One region of the Paenibacillus sp. FSL K6-1122 genome, then DNA from elsewhere that is predicted to be linked to it. Evidence: predicted binding sites of a transcription regulator. Region 1 holds the regulator's gene; the other holds the start of a gene.
What was found. The regulator LexA, encoded in region 1, represses DNA repair genes until DNA is damaged. The targets are predictions, from matches to a motif close to CGAACATATGTTCG.
Positions count from the first base shown of each region.

Region 2: a site for LexA is predicted at 6,461-6,474, ahead of addB (helicase-exonuclease AddAB subunit AddB). Genes of this name have one in related genera too.

Region 1 is NZ_CP150272.1:4,222,589-4,230,792, forward strand. Features, by position in the region: gene NSQ20_RS19030 (carbohydrate ABC transporter permease) at 1-253, opposite strand, end outside; gene NSQ20_RS19035 (ABC transporter permease subunit) at 266-1,228, opposite strand; gene NSQ20_RS19040 (HAD family hydrolase) at 1,784-2,575, opposite strand; gene NSQ20_RS19045 (hypothetical protein) at 2,604-3,113, opposite strand; gene NSQ20_RS19050 (DUF896 domain-containing protein) at 3,239-3,448, opposite strand; gene NSQ20_RS19055 (LysM peptidoglycan-binding domain-containing protein) at 3,544-3,921, opposite strand; gene lexA (transcriptional repressor LexA) at 4,218-4,844, shown strand; gene NSQ20_RS19065 (aldehyde dehydrogenase) at 4,949-6,250, opposite strand; gene NSQ20_RS19070 (hypothetical protein) at 6,982-7,293, shown strand; partial or broken gene NSQ20_RS19075 (IS3 family transposase) at 7,398-8,204, opposite strand, start outside.
Region 2 is NZ_CP150272.1:5,034,851-5,043,054, forward strand. Features, by position in the region: gene addA (helicase-exonuclease AddAB subunit AddA) at 1-2,896, opposite strand, end outside; gene addB (helicase-exonuclease AddAB subunit AddB) at 2,893-6,396, opposite strand; gene NSQ20_RS22685 (class I SAM-dependent rRNA methyltransferase) at 6,596-7,972, opposite strand.

The sequences.
Region 1 (8,204 bases):
ACGTACCTACTACAGTGTAGATAATCGTATTTTTATAATTCGTCCAGAACATGCTGTCACGTGAGATGGTCTTGTATGTCTCCACATTGAATCCTCTTGGGAACAAACTAACCTTACCCGAATTAATATAGGACTCACTACTGAAGGATTGTGCCACGACATTTAAGAATGGATAGAGCGTTATAAATACCACGAACAGCAGAAAGATGACATTGAATACTTTAAATACCTTGTAAGATCTGGATTCCTGCATGGTGCTCCTCCTTTACCATAAGCTTCTTTGTGTCAGTCTGCGTGAAATGGCATTTACGGAGAACACCAGAATCAGACCGATCAGCGATTCGAACAAGCCAATTGCGGTAGCATAACTGAAGTTACTGGATTCCAGTCCCACCCGATACAGGTAAGTGGAGATCACATCAGATGTCTCGTAGATAAGCGGATTGTACAAGAGTAAGATTTTTTCAAATCCAACTGCTAGGAAATTACCCATGTTCAAAATCAATAACGTCACAATCGTTGGCAAGATCCCTGGTAACGTTACATGAATCGTTTGCTTCCACCGATTGGCACCATCGATACGCGCAGCTTCATACAAAGAATCATCAATGGTTGTCAGTGCAGCCAGATACAGAATTGCCCCCCAACCCATACCCTGCCATACCTCAGAAGTGATATAGATTGTTCTGAACCATTCAGCCCGCTGCATAAAAGGAATATTGTCTCCGGTGAAGAAAGCCACCAGTCCATTAATGGAACCATTCACTGCTGTCAGCTGCAGGATCATACCCGCAACGATAACGATGGACAGAAAATGAGGCAGATAAGACGCGGTCTGTACAAACTTTTTGAATCGTTTACTCTTCACTTCGTTAAGCATCAAGGCAAAAATGATTGGAACCGGGAATGTAAAGAGTAACGCAAGTCCGCCTAACATCAGCGTATTACCGAATACTCTCCAGAAGGTAGGGTCCTCAATGAACATTTTGAAGTACCTTAAACCAACCCACGTTTCTCCAAATATACTTCCCCCGGGAACAAAACGTCTGAACGCAATCACATTACCAATCATCGGTCCATATTTGAAAATAAGGAGATAAATGATGGGAAGGATTAATAGTGAATACAGCTGCCAGTCTTTGCGGAACAAAGTTGCTGCCGTTCGTAATCTGCTCTCTTTACGTAAAGATGTCATGGTTAACGTTGTTTTAGCGGTTTCCGACTCCATGTGTTTTCACTCCGATCCAGGACTTGATAAGTAAGAGTAATTCATGTACAGTTCCCATCGTTTCTCCTCTAGTAGAAGACAACAACTCCTTTAACTTCACCCCCACTACCAAATAGATAATTGCTAAATGTAAGCGATATCAATTTGATGTATTATGTAGAATCACACAATCCAAGGTGCTTCACCTCATTCATTAGCACTTACTAAGTGGTGTGTTTCCAAATCGGAAGAAGAAACCCTAAAATATTAAGCGCTTACAATCAATCGAAAATAATAAGCAATAACTCCCTGCTTCCATTTAATGAAGTAAGTCAAAAAGAAATTGCTTTATGACAATCTAAATACTAGTCATACTAGTATGTTAGTTATATTCTAATCCAGCTTCCCCCTAATTTCAATAACTTTTAGTAAAAAAAATGGAGATCTCTTTTAACAAGGTAATTTACTCAACAAGCTCAAATAAAAAAACATTGGTAACTTCTAGAACGACATCATCGTTCATTGAAGCTTCCAATGTTTCAGGGTGCTGAGGAAAGATGTTATAACTGATTCCGCTTAGAAATTAGCAATAAGCTGATTTAATTCCGATAAATGTGTTATTTCATGGTCTGGCGCATACGCTTCATTGTTGGTCTTATGCTCACGGTTAATCCATACGGATTGGATGCCAGATGATAAAGCACCACGAATATCAGTCGTTAACTTGTCTCCAACCATCAAACTCTCTTCGGGTTTAACACCCAGTTTACTCAAAGCATGTTCAAATATCGACGGATCTGGTTTTCCTTTTCCGAAGTTACCCGAGATAATAATCTCATCAAAGAAAGGAGTTAATTCAGGTACACTATCCAACTTCTCTTGTTGCAAAGCAGGACAACCGTTCGTTAACAGCAACAGTTTGTACTTTCCTTGTAACTGACGCAAGGTATCCATCGTTTCTTCGTATACATGAGGTCTGGATCTCCGTTCTACTCCAAACTGCTCGGCAAGTTGTTCAGCAAGATCTTCCCGATCTATACCCAACTTCAACAAGCCACGACGCCAGGATTCTTTACGGTAAACTGGAGCAAGTTGTTCCAACTGACGAAACTCAGGTTGATCCCCACCAGTAAAGTTAGCCCAAAGGCCTTCAAACGGATTGATTCCAATCATTTTAGTAAAAGGAAAGGTTTCATATGATTCATACAGTCCACGTGCCTCATTACGAACAGCTTCTTCAAGTTCTTCTGGTTTAACCCCAGTCTCTTTCGCTGCGATTAGACAAGTCTCATGAAAAGATTCTCGAACACTACGCTCATCCCATAATAAAGTATCATCTAGGTCGAACAAAATCGCTTTTAACGCCATTCCGATCATCTACCCCTTTATGCAATAATTACTTTTCGACGGTTTCCACGGTGATCTGGTGTGCTTTTGCAAACTTCAGCAAACGTTCTGCAATCGCATCTGTATCGTAACGGTTCAATAACTTGGTGAACACCCATCTTTTCCCGCGACTGTTATGTTCGATAACAACTGTACCTGGTTCAATTCTGAATTTGACGATATCGTCAACCCCAATTGAACGTTCACGATTACCCTTCGTCGTTATAATCCGATTACTGCTAATCTTGATGTATGGACGACGAAGCATGAAGATGACTGCCAAAAATACGTAAAGCAGCATGGTCACCCAGTCCCAAGTTGTCATTGGAGCTTGCACAAGGAACGTGCTCATAAACAGATACAAAAAGGCGAGACCAATCAAAAATATAGGGAACAAAAGACTGCGTCCCTTAAAGACTTCTTCACCTGGTGTACCTGTGATTGGTTGACCACTTTTTTTGCGTTGCTGATTTAACTGCTTGGAATTTTTCTTAACCGTTCTCTCGAACGAACGCGACATGAGAATCCCCCTTATGTGTCTTTGTATCGGCTTACATAATTGCAAACCAACATTTCCCCCTATAAATTGCACACTCAAAATAACAGGAAGAAACCTAAATATCATAATGATATCATTAGGTTTCGTTAGTGTTTGAGTTTGCCTTGGTGGCCTTTGTCATTCTCATCATCAACAATCTCAATGGTATCCAGTTGTTGTCTGAAATTGCTGCGAATATTACTCAAATAAATCTCTCTTAGCTCGGCACGTTCAGCAAGCTCTTCCTCCGACAATCCAGTGGACTTTTGCTTACGAGCCAATTCGTTAATGCGTGCTACCAGACTATCTATATCCAAGCTTGTCCCCTCCAAAAATACAAAGTCATATTAACTTTGCCATTATAAAGGCTGCTTGTCAAGCTGACACGCGCTAACACTCATTGATGTGCATTTTATTCTGCAAATTGCGGTAGAGCTAGTACTTGTCCCACTTGGATGGAAGTTGTATGAAGTTGATTCACTTTCTTAATTGCTTCTATATATATACGTGTATCCATATTCGTCGGTTTATGTTCCAAAGAAATACTCCATAATGTTTCCCCTTGTGAAACAGCTATCTTTCCTCCAGGCAGAACATCATTCTCATTGCCGGCAAATACAGTTAAAACGGTGCTGCATCCAATAAATATAATCATAGAGGTAATGACTACCTTTAACATCCATGAAGAAATCTTGAAACGCGCTAAAACCTTCTTGTAGTTCCCTATGTTAGACTTCACCAGTTCCGAATTCATTGGTTCATAAATGCTTTGATAAGTAGAATATCTCATTAAATACCCGCCTCCAAACGTTTGTTCCTATCTGTTGGAATCAATATAACACGAACACTTGTTTTGTTCAATAGATTTTTAGAACAATTGTTCGCTTCTTTTTTGAAGGAGAAATATCTTATTTCAAGTCCTTTTACAAAACATTTGCAGTATTATGCTCTGACTTTTGGACAATTTCTGTTCTATAAGCTAAAAAACACTGATTTAATGCTATTTTATTTAGAACTTATGTTTGTACGAACGGAGGTTCTATGTTATAATTTTCCCAAACGTTACTAAAATGGGGTTGATACGGTATGTCGAAGATATCCAGCAGGCAGCAGGCTATTCTGGAGTTTATACGAAATGAAGTCCGGTTGAAGGGGTATCCTCCTTCCGTACGGGAAATTGGTGAAGCGGTTGGACTGGCTTCCAGCTCAACAGTACATGGACATTTGGATCGTTTGGAGAAAAAAGGTTTGATCCGACGCGACCCTACCAAGCCAAGAGCCATTGAGCTTTTGAGCCAAGAAGAATCTGAGCATTCTCATCAATTTGCTCATAGCGTTGCACGTATTCCTGTTGTTGGTAAGGTTACAGCCGGGGTTCCAATCACTGCAACCGAGAACATTGAAGACTACTTCCCTCTTCCTACACATTATGTAGGCGAACAGAAAGTGTTTATGCTTTCGGTAGTCGGAGATAGCATGGTGGAAGCTGGAATCGTTAACGGAGATTACGTTATTGTCCGTCAACAGCAAACTGCTGATAACGGTGATATCGTCGTTGCAATGACTGAAGACGATGAAGCTACAGTGAAAACGTTCTATAAAGAGAAAGATCATATTCGCCTTCAACCGGAGAATGCGACCTTCGAACCTTTACGTTTGAAACATGTTAGTATTCTGGGTAAAGTCATTGGCCTTTTCCGAGATATTCATTAATATTTAACTTGAGTAACAAAACTAGATGTAATGAAATACGAAAGAGGTTATCCTGATCAACAGGACAACCTCTTTTTTCATGTTTATGTTATTTTAGCGGCTAATTATTCACTGCGTTTCAGAACACTCTTGTGATGCGAGAACACATCAAAGCTCTGTTGTCCGTGATATGAGCCCATACCGCTCTCTCCTACACCACCAAACGGGAGGTAGTGTGAAGTCATATGAGAAAGTGTGTCATTAATACATCCCCCACCGAAGGATACTTGATTCAGAACCTGATCCTGCAGCTGCTCATCCTGTGTGAAGAGATATAGCGCCAATGGTTTTGGCCGGCGAACAATCTCATCCAGCATAGGATTCAGGTCACTGTACGTAAATACAGGAAGAATCGGACCGAAGATCTCTTCTTGCATGACAGCTGATTCCCAGTTCACATCTCCAAGTACAGTCGGCTCAATGAGCAACTGCTCTCGTACAGAACGTCCACCAATCAGCGTTCTGCCATCTGTGAGGAATTTCGACAACCGATCAAAGTTACGCGCGTTGACAATATGCGGGAAATCAGCGTTCTGTAACACATCATCCCCAAATTTATCTTTGATCTCTGCGCCAATCAGATTGATCAATTCGTCATGAACTTGTTCATGTACAAGCAAATAATCCGGAGCAACGCAAGTTTGGCCTGCATTCAGGAACTTACCACGAACAATACGCTGGGCCACCAGCTTCAGTTCTGCATCGTTATGGACAATAGCAGGACTCTTGCCCCCTAGCTCCAGGGTTACAGGAGTCAAATGCTCCGCAGCTGCCTTCATAACAATGCGACCAACACCTGTGCTTCCTGTGAAGAAAATATAATCAAACTTCTCTTTCAACAATGCTGTACTGGCTTCAACTTCCCCTTCCATAACGGCGATATACTCCTGAGGGAAGATCTCCTGAATCAGATCATATGTCAGACGAGATACCGCTGGTGTTAATTCAGAAGGCTTGATAACTGCACAGTTACCGGCTGCAATTGCTCCAATCAGTGGACCAAAGGCCAGTTGGAAAGGATAGTTCCAAGGTGCAATAATAAGAGCCACTCCGTATGGTTCAGGGTAAATGGTGCTCACACCATCCGGCATAGCCGAATTGGTTGGGACTTGTTTTGGTGCAGCCCATTCCTGCAGGTGTTCTAATGCAAAATCCAGTTCACCCAAAACAATGCGAATCTCGGAACCGTAAGCTTCCGCCTCAGATTTGTTCAGATCTGCCCGAAGTGCATCTTGAATCCGTTGCTGATACTTTTCAATTCCCTTTCTAAGCTGTTGAAGTGCATTAATCCGATACTCGATATTTTTAGTTTGTCCTGTATAAAAAAATGTACGTTGTTCTGTCACAAGTTGTTTAGCCTGATCCATATTAACATCTCCAATTAATTATTTAAAATTAAATTGTTTAAAATTTAATTAAAGTATACCTCTTCTATATGAAACTTTCAACATACAAATGAAACATCCATTTGTATGTATTTGAACGATGGTTGGAATTTTAAATGAGTGAATGCTAGTATTCCTTTCTATTTCATGGCTATCAGAATTTCTAAGGAAGTTTGATTTAAATCTTTTGCTTCAGACAGTTTAATATTAATGAAAAGTGAGTTTTGCGATTATCTAAATCGACGAACGAATATGTTTGTTATAAAGGTAAGCCTTGGTCACAGATAAACACAAAAATGTTACGTGGGCAAGTGAAGAAGAATCAGGGGACATGTTTTGGCAATTTGCTTTCAGATGATTTATCCATTCCCGGCCACAACTTCACAACGAGCAGATTTTAATCCAACAACTACATCTGAGAGCTGTCTTCGAAGAAAGGGTTAAATAATATCAAATCAACTTGTACTACTTCTATTAAAAAAAGTCATCTAGTATCTCACTCATCCGCTGCATTTCATGATCGTCCAAATCTGTTTAGATTGGATATACTATTTAATCAGTTGGAGGAATTTTTGGAAGTTACGTTAGTAGATCTGTAGGGGAAGAAATACAAATCACAATGTAATATATATCATAATTTTACATAGAATTATATGGTATTTTTAGAAAGTAAAGTTTTATAATTCATTCAAAAAAATTTAGGAGGTATTTACATGAAAAAGAAACTAGCCACAATTGGAGCGCTCACTGCTATAGTAGCAAGTATTGCTGTTCCAGCATCACTTGCTTCTGCCTCATCTTCTGTTCAAGGTTCTGTAACTGCACAAAGTGTTACGATTCAGGCGACGCAAAAATATGTGAGATATTCAGATGCTAACAATAAGTATGGAGATGCGAAGTATGTTCCAAAGACATATACTTATGCTGATGGAGTTTGGTATGGAGTACTCAATCTAGCATCTACTACCTACTCAAACGGATTATATTACGGAAACTATGAAGGTTACGTAACGAAAATGGAGTAATTTTGTCATCACAATAAAATTCACGTATATTAAATATAACAATACTAAAAGAAGGCTTCTGAATTCTAAAGTGTACCCTTTGTAAAGGACATTTTGAAAAAAAACTAGGCAACTTGTTGAAGCTGCTGTCTGTATTTTACAGGCGGCAGCTTTTTCAAATTCCATTGCCCTCGATAATGATTGTAGTACGTCATATAACTCTTAATTTCTCGTTTTACTTCTTCTAATGTTTCGCAATCTTTGATATTCGTTTCATCCTTAAAATGCCCAAAGAACGATTCTTGGGGAGCATTATCCCAACAATTGCCTCGACGTGACATGGATTGTCTTAATCCCATTTTCTTCACTACGGATTGGAATTGTGGTTTCGTATAATGAAAGCCTTGATCAGAATGGATCAACGCATCTTTGGTTAAATGGCGATGCTTCTGTAATTTACGAAGCGTGTTTAGCGCAATTCCTATACTTAACGAAGAAGAAACTTCATACGCTAAAATTTCATTCGTCTGTGCGTCTTTAATCGTCGATAAATACGCACGTTTATTGACTTTTTACGTTAAATATGTGATATCGCTTAATAACACCTTTCCCGCCTCGCCTGGCTTAAAATTGCGCTGTAATTCGTTTGGACAAGTGCGATGTTCTTTCGTTGCTTTTGCCATTCTACGGGCTGGATTAGACTTTCGAATGGGACAGATGATCTCAAATTTCTTCATGATCCGGCGAATCCGCTTCAAGTTGAACGTCATTTTGTACTGATTTTCTAACGTCATTTTGATTTGGTGTGCTCCTTTTTTTCGTCCACGAAAATGATACGCCTTTACAATCTTATCTGTTTTGGCTTTAGCTACACGCTTCTGCACTGATTTTTCAGAGAAGCAATTGTAGTATCCAGAACGTGATACTTCCAT
Region 2 (8,204 bases), 810 kb from region 1:
CTAATGTAGGATAGGCAACCCGATTCTCACGATCCACAAACCTCGGGCCAAATCCCAATTCCTTATGCATTAGAAACGGTGCGTTCAAGTCTTGCTGATTAAACATCTTGGATATGCCACCGACAAAGACAATTGGAAACTCCAAACCCTTACTCCGGTGAATCGTCATGATACGTACGGCGTTGTCCTGCTCACCAGAGCTACTTGCTACAGTTCCGAGGTCTCCCCCGTTTTCCCGCAGTCTGGAAACATAGGTCAGGAAACGGAACAAGCCGCGATTCGCAGTTGATTCCTCATATTGTCGTGCGCGGTCGTACAATGCCTTAAGATTACTTTGACGTTGCAGCCCTCCTGGAAGACCACCAACCCAGTCCAAATAACCGGTTTCCCGATACATACGCCAGATCAGTTCACTTAGACTGCCTTGCCTTGCCTCAAGTCTCCACTGCTCCAATTGACGCATAAAACGAATTAACTTTTGCTGTAATTCCGAGCCTGAGATCTCCGTTATGCCCAAATCCTCACTTGCATGTCCCGCAACACCAGCATCTTGCATTCCATCTGTATGCACATCGGATTCATAGACATCATCCCGGATCTCTGCCTCGACTGAAGCTGCTGTCTCCCGCTGTCCCTGTTCCATCTCTGCCCAGGCTTCCGGCCACTGCAACTGGACCATATTGGAATCAGGATGATTATCTTGCCGGGATTGTTGTACGGCATTAGTGGAGGAATCGCTCCAATCTCCCGCAGCCGATATAACCGCATCATAGAATGATTGTCTTTTGTCACCAAGCCGAATCTGTGCCAGTTCCTCTTCATCCAGTCCAACAATCGGGGAACGAAGCACGGAAGCGAGCGGAATATCCTGTCTTGGATTATCAACAAGCTGAAGCAGAGACATCATGATTTCCACTTCTGTAGCCTGAAAATAACCCTTGCTCTGTTCTCCTCCAGCAGGAATTCCCTGCTGTCTGAATTCCTCAATCATGAGCGGAGCCCACATCAAGGTCGAACGCAGCAAGATGACCATGTCACCGTAACGTGCCGGGCGCATCGTTTGCAGAGCTTTGTCATATACATGAAGGGCAGGTTTGTCCGTGTCTCCAACCATCTCCCGAATACGCCTTGCGATTGCCCTCGCTTCCAACTGGGCTGTTTCAAGTTCGGCACTCTCCAGTTCTGCGGAGACCGATGCATCCCCATTCTCATCCGTACTCTCTGTCAGATCAGGACCACCACCCTGACGATCGATCAGCATGAGTTCAGGTGTATACGCCTCATCACCAAGTGTTTCTGACGGGAAGGTAGCCCCATATGCCAGTTGAGCTCGTTCATCGTAAGCAATCTCTGCCACACCTTCGTTCATGAGTTGCCGGAATATCATATTGACCGAATGCACGACTTCTGCTCGACTACGAAAATTCCGCGCAAGATCAATACGTTGACCTGTACGATGCAGACGTTCTTCCACCATTCCGTCCTCATTTGTGCTCGCTCCATACTGGCGATACTTGTTCATAAACAGACCTGGCTCAGCCAACCGGAAACGGTAGATACTCTGTTTGACATCACCGACCATGAATCGGTTACCCGGGTTTTCTCTGGAGATCAGTTTCACGATATCTTCCTGAACCGTATTGGTATCCTGATATTCATCAAGCAACACTTCATCGAATCGCGAACGGTACTCCATAGCCGCATCGGAAGGCATCGACAGTTCAGGCGTTGAATCCTCATGTCGCAAAATGTGAAGACAGTAATGCTCCAGATCACTGAAGTCAACTTGCCCACGTTCCTGTTTGGCCTGTCGATAACGTTCTCCAAATGTACTAACCAACCTCGACAACTCCTGCATGAGTGGTGCCGCTTGCTCCAACTCCTGCCAGAACGCAAACGCACTTCTCCCGAACAATGAACCTTTCAGGTCGGTAACTGCCTTTTTCGCGGCCTCACGGAGTTCCTTCACCTGATCCTGTAAAGCCGGGTCTGTTTGATCCTTTTTGCAGGGTTTCAATTTGCCAAATGTAGCGGGTTGAAACACTTCAGGCAACCTTTCCCATGGCATAATCTCAACCGCAGACAACAGCTCTTCTACCATCACCAGGTCTTCTTTTAACGTATCTGCATAAGGTGCCGGACCTTCAGGCTGCATGGAAATATGAATGCCTTGACGGAGCAATCCTGCTGCACCACTTAAAGCAAGAGCCGCATCACGCAAAATACTCTGAACCCATGCTGAATGTCCAAGTGCCTCTACACTTTCCACCTGAAAAGCAGACGCCATCTCTGAGAGCCAATGATCCGGCCAGGAATGACTGCGGGAGAAATCATACAAACGTTGCACCAGTCGATGCATCGCATCATCGTTTCGTTCTCCACTGAACCAGTCTACTAATTCGCGGAATGTACTCCCTTCATCTTCTTCGCCATATTTTTCCTCAAATAGTTCTTCAAGCAGTTCCTGCCGCATGATTTCCGCTTCATTTTCATTCAGGATACGGAAAGCCGGGTTCAACGGAATTTGCTGATAATAACGGCGAATGACTTCCATACAGAATGAATGCAGCGTTGTAATAGATGCCCGTCCAAGCAGCGACAGCTGCTTACGCAGATGCTCTTCTCCAGGCTGTTCTTCCAGCGCACGTTCCAACGCTTCCCGAATCCGTTGTTTCATCTCGGCGGCGGCCGCTTTGGTAAACGTAGCTACAAGTAAACGATCCACACTGTATCCTTGGGAGGGATCTGCGATCTTGCGAATAATTCGTTCAACCAGCACGGCTGTCTTGCCTGATCCCGCCGCTGCGGCAACCAGTATGTCTTCTCCGCTTTCCGAGATGGCACTCCACTGGTCATCACTCCAGAAGCTACCCTCCGGTTTTGGCATATTCGTCATGATGTTTCCCCTCCCTTGGTGTGAGATAACATATCCCAGATTTGCTGTTTGCCCGGTTTGGACAACAGGTTATACTCATTTCCTTCTATATTCTCATCAAACTGACAAACAGGCTTATACGGACAGAACGTGCACGCCACTTCCTGCTGAATACGATAAGGCTCAATGGCCACATCCCCATCCGTAATTCGGGTACCAATCTCACGGATATTACTGCGAACCGAAGCAAGCAGCGTATCCCATTGCTCTGGCGTAGCTACAGCGGCGCTGCTATAAAAGCTTCCGTCCGCCTTAAGGGCAACTGGAATAATTGCTGAATACCCCTTATCCAGGGTGTTGTCCATTTGAGCGATTGCGTCCCGATCGGCCAGCAGCAAACCTTTCATTTTGAACCGTTTCAGCAGTTCTTGTCCTGCCTGCTCTGATGTCATGCCGTTTGCGGATTGCAACAGCGGGTTATGCACATGGAAATACAACGTTCCTCCCGGCATCGCCGTTTCCCCAAGCCATTCTTCGGCAGCACTAAGCAGCACCTCCAGATAGGTGAGCATCTGTAATGACAGACCATAGTAAACTTCATGTAACTTGAGGTCCGTTTGGCTTGATTTATAGTCAATGACACGTAAGAGCAGACCATTCTCTCCTTCTGCGACATCTACACGGTCAATTCGACCCACGATCTCCATCACACAACCGTTCTCCAGTTCAAAACGTAATGGCGGCAGTGTTTTATCCGGTCCAAAATCAAGCTCCAGCCCAATCGGTTCAAAACTTCCGCGTCTGGACTGTTCACCAAGAATGACGGATGCCCGGCTAACAATGTCCTTTAATTTGCGGAAAATATAACCGTATCGCTTGGTGCTTAGCAAAATCTCCCCTTGCAGCTGTGGTGCAATCTGCTCCACAGTTTGCTCGGCTTCCTGACGGCATTGGTCTGGAGTCAAACTGCCCCAACTACGATTTTCTTCGTGCAACCGCATAGCCAGCTGGCTTAGTGCAGCATGAAACAACTGTCCGATATCAGGAGCCTGAAGGCGGTACAATTGCCGTTCTTTGAGGCGTAGCCCATGCGAAGCAAAATGGGAGAACGGACAAGCAACGAACCGCTCCATTCGTGAGACACTCGTCCTCACCTCTGTACCATACAGTCTGCGACTGGTAGCTGTACGTAGTGGTAAGGCCCGATTACGATAAAAGATCGATCCCATCAACCGCTCCAGCTGAGGTCTGCTTGTCTCTCTAGATACATGCCAATTGTAGACCGCCCACCACATTTCAGGGATGTCTTCTCCGCGGCGCCATTTGCGCAATTGTCCAATGAGCGTAGACAGACTCTGACCTGGATGGGTGACATAGGACCAATGCGCTTCTTCCGAGTTCGCAACCGGTGGTTGAGCGAGCAATGGCTGTTCTTGTAGACCAAACATCTTCCGTACATGGCGGACAATCTCGGAAGGAAGCAGTGTTTTCCCCTCATCATCAGCAACCGGGTAACTCAGCCACAACTGGCTGCTTGCCGCTGTAAGTGCCGTATAGATCAGGAAACGTTCATCCAGCATCTGCCTTGTTGCACCTGGTCCAAGCGCCACGCCTCTTTCCGTCAGTAACGCTCTCTCCAGTTCCGTTAATACGCCATCATCCTGAGGTACAGCGGGTAATTCACCATCAACGGCGCCAAGGATAAATACGTATTTGATGTCCTGAAGGCGTGTACGGTCCATAGAACCCATCAAAACCTGATCAAGTGCTGGTGGTACCAGACCCAGCTTCAGTTCCGTCAATCCGGTCTCAATCATCCCGGAAAACAGCGTGATATCCAGCCGTTCATTCCCCATCATATCGACCATCTGATCCAATAAATCCAGCACAGCTCCCCACATCTGCCGATGTTCTCTCGACCGTTCGGGGTCACCTTGTGCCTTAGCTTCAGCAGACATATTCTCCAGCTTCCATGCGATCTCAGCATCTTCCAGCAGTCTGTATAGTGCCTCACACTGGGCTTTGGCTGTCTTTGCCTTTTTCATTCGCTTCTCAAAAACACCCAAGGAATCTGTAATGACCGTTCGGCAGCTCTCCATTAAAGAAAGCATCTGGTCCCGTCCTCGACTACGGCCATCCTGACCGTTGTCTTCCAGCGACAGGCTTGGTACATACTTCCATGGTTTGCCGTCAGTCCAGCGATACCCGTGAATACCACAAGCCAGTACATAATTCTCAAGCTGGTCCATATCTTCACGAGTGATGGAACCATCACGCGGAAGCAGCAAATCCGTTTTGACACAGCGAAATACATCCTCGTAACGCCAGTGGCGCCGAACAATATCCAGTGCGGAACGGATAAACTCAGATAATGGATGATGAAGTTCATTTCTTCTCCGGTCCAGAAAGACGGGTACGTCATAATCCCTGAATAACGGTTCAACTATATCAGCGTAGGTATCCAACTGCCGGACAAGTACCGCCATGTCCCGATAACGCGCACCTTCGTTTTGTGCCAGGCGCCGCATCTCACGCAGTGCTCCCTCCATCTCAGCTCGTCGGTTCTCCGCTGCAACCAGTTGGATTCCGGAATCAAGGCCTTCACTTTTCCAACGAATTCGCCGGTCGAAACCAGCCTCCAGATGAGCAAGTCCCGGACGATCCTTGTATCTCGGTGGAATCTCCGAATCTAGCACGGTTATATCGCTCGTTACACCCAGTTCGTCAGCCATTCCTTTCAGGCGTGCATAGGCACTTGCCGTAGGATAAAACAGTTCCAGTTCTCCAGGCAGTGCGCCATGATCATAAGGACGATCCAATGTCAGGGCAATCGTCACGGAAGAGGACTGCAACATCAGCCTACCGATCACACTCATCTCCTGTGGTGTGAATCCCTGAAAACCATCAATCCAGATCTGGGCATCCTGCAGCAATGCACTTTCCGACAAACGATCTGTCAGCTCGGTCAACGTGTCTTCATCATCAATATATAAATTGGTCAGTTCCTGTTCATAGTCACGATATATCAGATTCAAGTCATGCAACTTGTCCTCCAGAATCGGCGAAGTGGATGAGCTATTCCCTCCAGACAGCCCGTCTTCCAGCATTGATGGATCAACTTCATAACGTTTAAATTCACTATATAAGTCATTTAATTCGCCTATAAAACCCAGCTGGCTGCCGGATGCACCAAACAGCTTCAATTCTTCCTTACGGCGCTGGATGACCTTGTAGAGCAGCATCTTTTTGCCTTCGGCTCCGATCGGAATACGAGCAGAACCACCTGCTTCTTGCATTACACGATAGGCTAAACGGCGAAAGCCGAGCACTTCTGCACGCATGGTACCTTTAATTGCTCCAGAAGACACCAATGCCTGCTCTGTTCGAAAAGAGCTCTGTTCGGGAACGAGCAAAATTAAAGGTGTACCTTGCGGTTCTTGTTGAAGCAGGGATGTAATTTCCCGGGTAATCAGCGAGCTTTTGCCGCTGCCTGCCCGGCCAATAACAAAACGAACGGACATGTCTAATCCTCCAAACCACACGTACAAGATTTTAATTCCCAGTATAACATATCTGACTTGGTTCGGAACATACGTTTGCCACTATCCGGTAAAACCGGAGATCATCTCCGTTAACACAGCAAAACAGCAAAAAGCCCGCAGCTATCACACTGTGGACTTTTGACTTGATCTATATTTGATTGGAACGAAAATCATACGATTAATTCTTTTTACTGCGCACTTCGAAAATAGCAAATTTCAGGTAATGTCCTTCATCCACGCCCAAAATTTGTGGGTGATCCTTACCGGCTGCTTTCCAGTCGATCAAACGAAGCACTTTGCCTGCATCTTCCGCTGCATCGGCAATCGTATCCAGGAAGAGGTCTGGACGCATGTGATACGAACAGCTGGCTGTTACCAAATATCCACCCTCATTGACCAGTTTCATTCCTTGCAGATTGATATCTTTATAACCGCGACATGCACCTTTAACTGCTGATTTCGTTTTGGCAAATGCAGGAGGATCAAGGATGACCACATCAAATGTTTTACCGCCAGCTGCAAGCGCTTTGGATGTATCCACTTTCTGTTCGCCTGCACGTGCACGTGCGGTACGTTCATCCAGCCCTTTCACTTGTTCACGCAAGTACTGGAATGCATCAGCAACTACGAACTCGACCCGGTCAGTGAAACCGTTCAGCTCCACATTTGTTCGTGCACTCTCAATGGCATGCTCCGAAATATCAAGACAAGTCACTTTTTTGGCTCCATACTTGCAAGCATTCAACGTAAAGCTACCCGTGTGTGAGAAACACTCCAGTACAGTGGCACCATCCCAATATGGGAATGTAACTACTTTACCACTTTTATTCACAGGCAAGAGCTGCTCTGTGCCATCCTGCTCGGTCGTTTGTAGTGTGATTCCACTCTTGTAGCCCCAACCCTTCATAAGCGGTTCGATGGCTGCACGATTCTCGCGTTGGTCGAAGAAGTAACCTGTCTTCTGCCCTTCCACGATATCCACTTTAATGAGTAGTCCATTCTCTGTAACCGTGACATGTCTTGGGCAATCTCCGTACAGTGGACCTTTGGTCTGCTCCAAACCTTCCAGTTCACGAATCGAGACATCACTGCGCTCGTATATACCTTCCGGCTGCATTACTTCAATGAGTGCCTGTACGATGGCTTCACGGCAACGATCCATGCCAAGTGTAAGCAACTGTACAACGAGAATGCTGCCGAATCGGTCAACGATTAATCCTGGCAGAAAATCAGCTTCGCCGTAAACGAGACGGTATGCCTCTCCATCCTGGATAAAACGTTCCCGGTGACGCAAGCAATCGCGGAAACGCGCTGCAAAAAACGCGGTGTCCATCTGTTCGGACTCCAGCGGTTGATACGCTACAACCCTTACAGTGATCTGAGATGCAGGATTGTAATAACCTGTCGCCAGATAGCGACCTTGATGATTCAATACATTGACCAGATCTCCCGGTTCCGGGTTTCCGTCAACAGAGGCAATTTCATTGTTAAATATCCATGGATGTGCATGTTCAAGCCGCTTTTTGCGACTGCGTTCGAGTGTAACTGATGGCAAGGTAGATCCACTTCTTTCATAGTTAGTTGAAAAGATAGGTTTGGTGCGGCGCGTAAATGACGTTCCGGGTTCGAATCGATCTTCCGATCGCTGTTGTCTCCAGATTTTTTTGATTCCCTTTCTTAAAGGGGAAAATCCGGAGACAAAGGCGCACGCTTCGCTTCTTCAGATTCGATTTCGTCCCCTCCACTACGCTTGCACGAATCACCGTATCTTTCGAATTGGGGTGCGG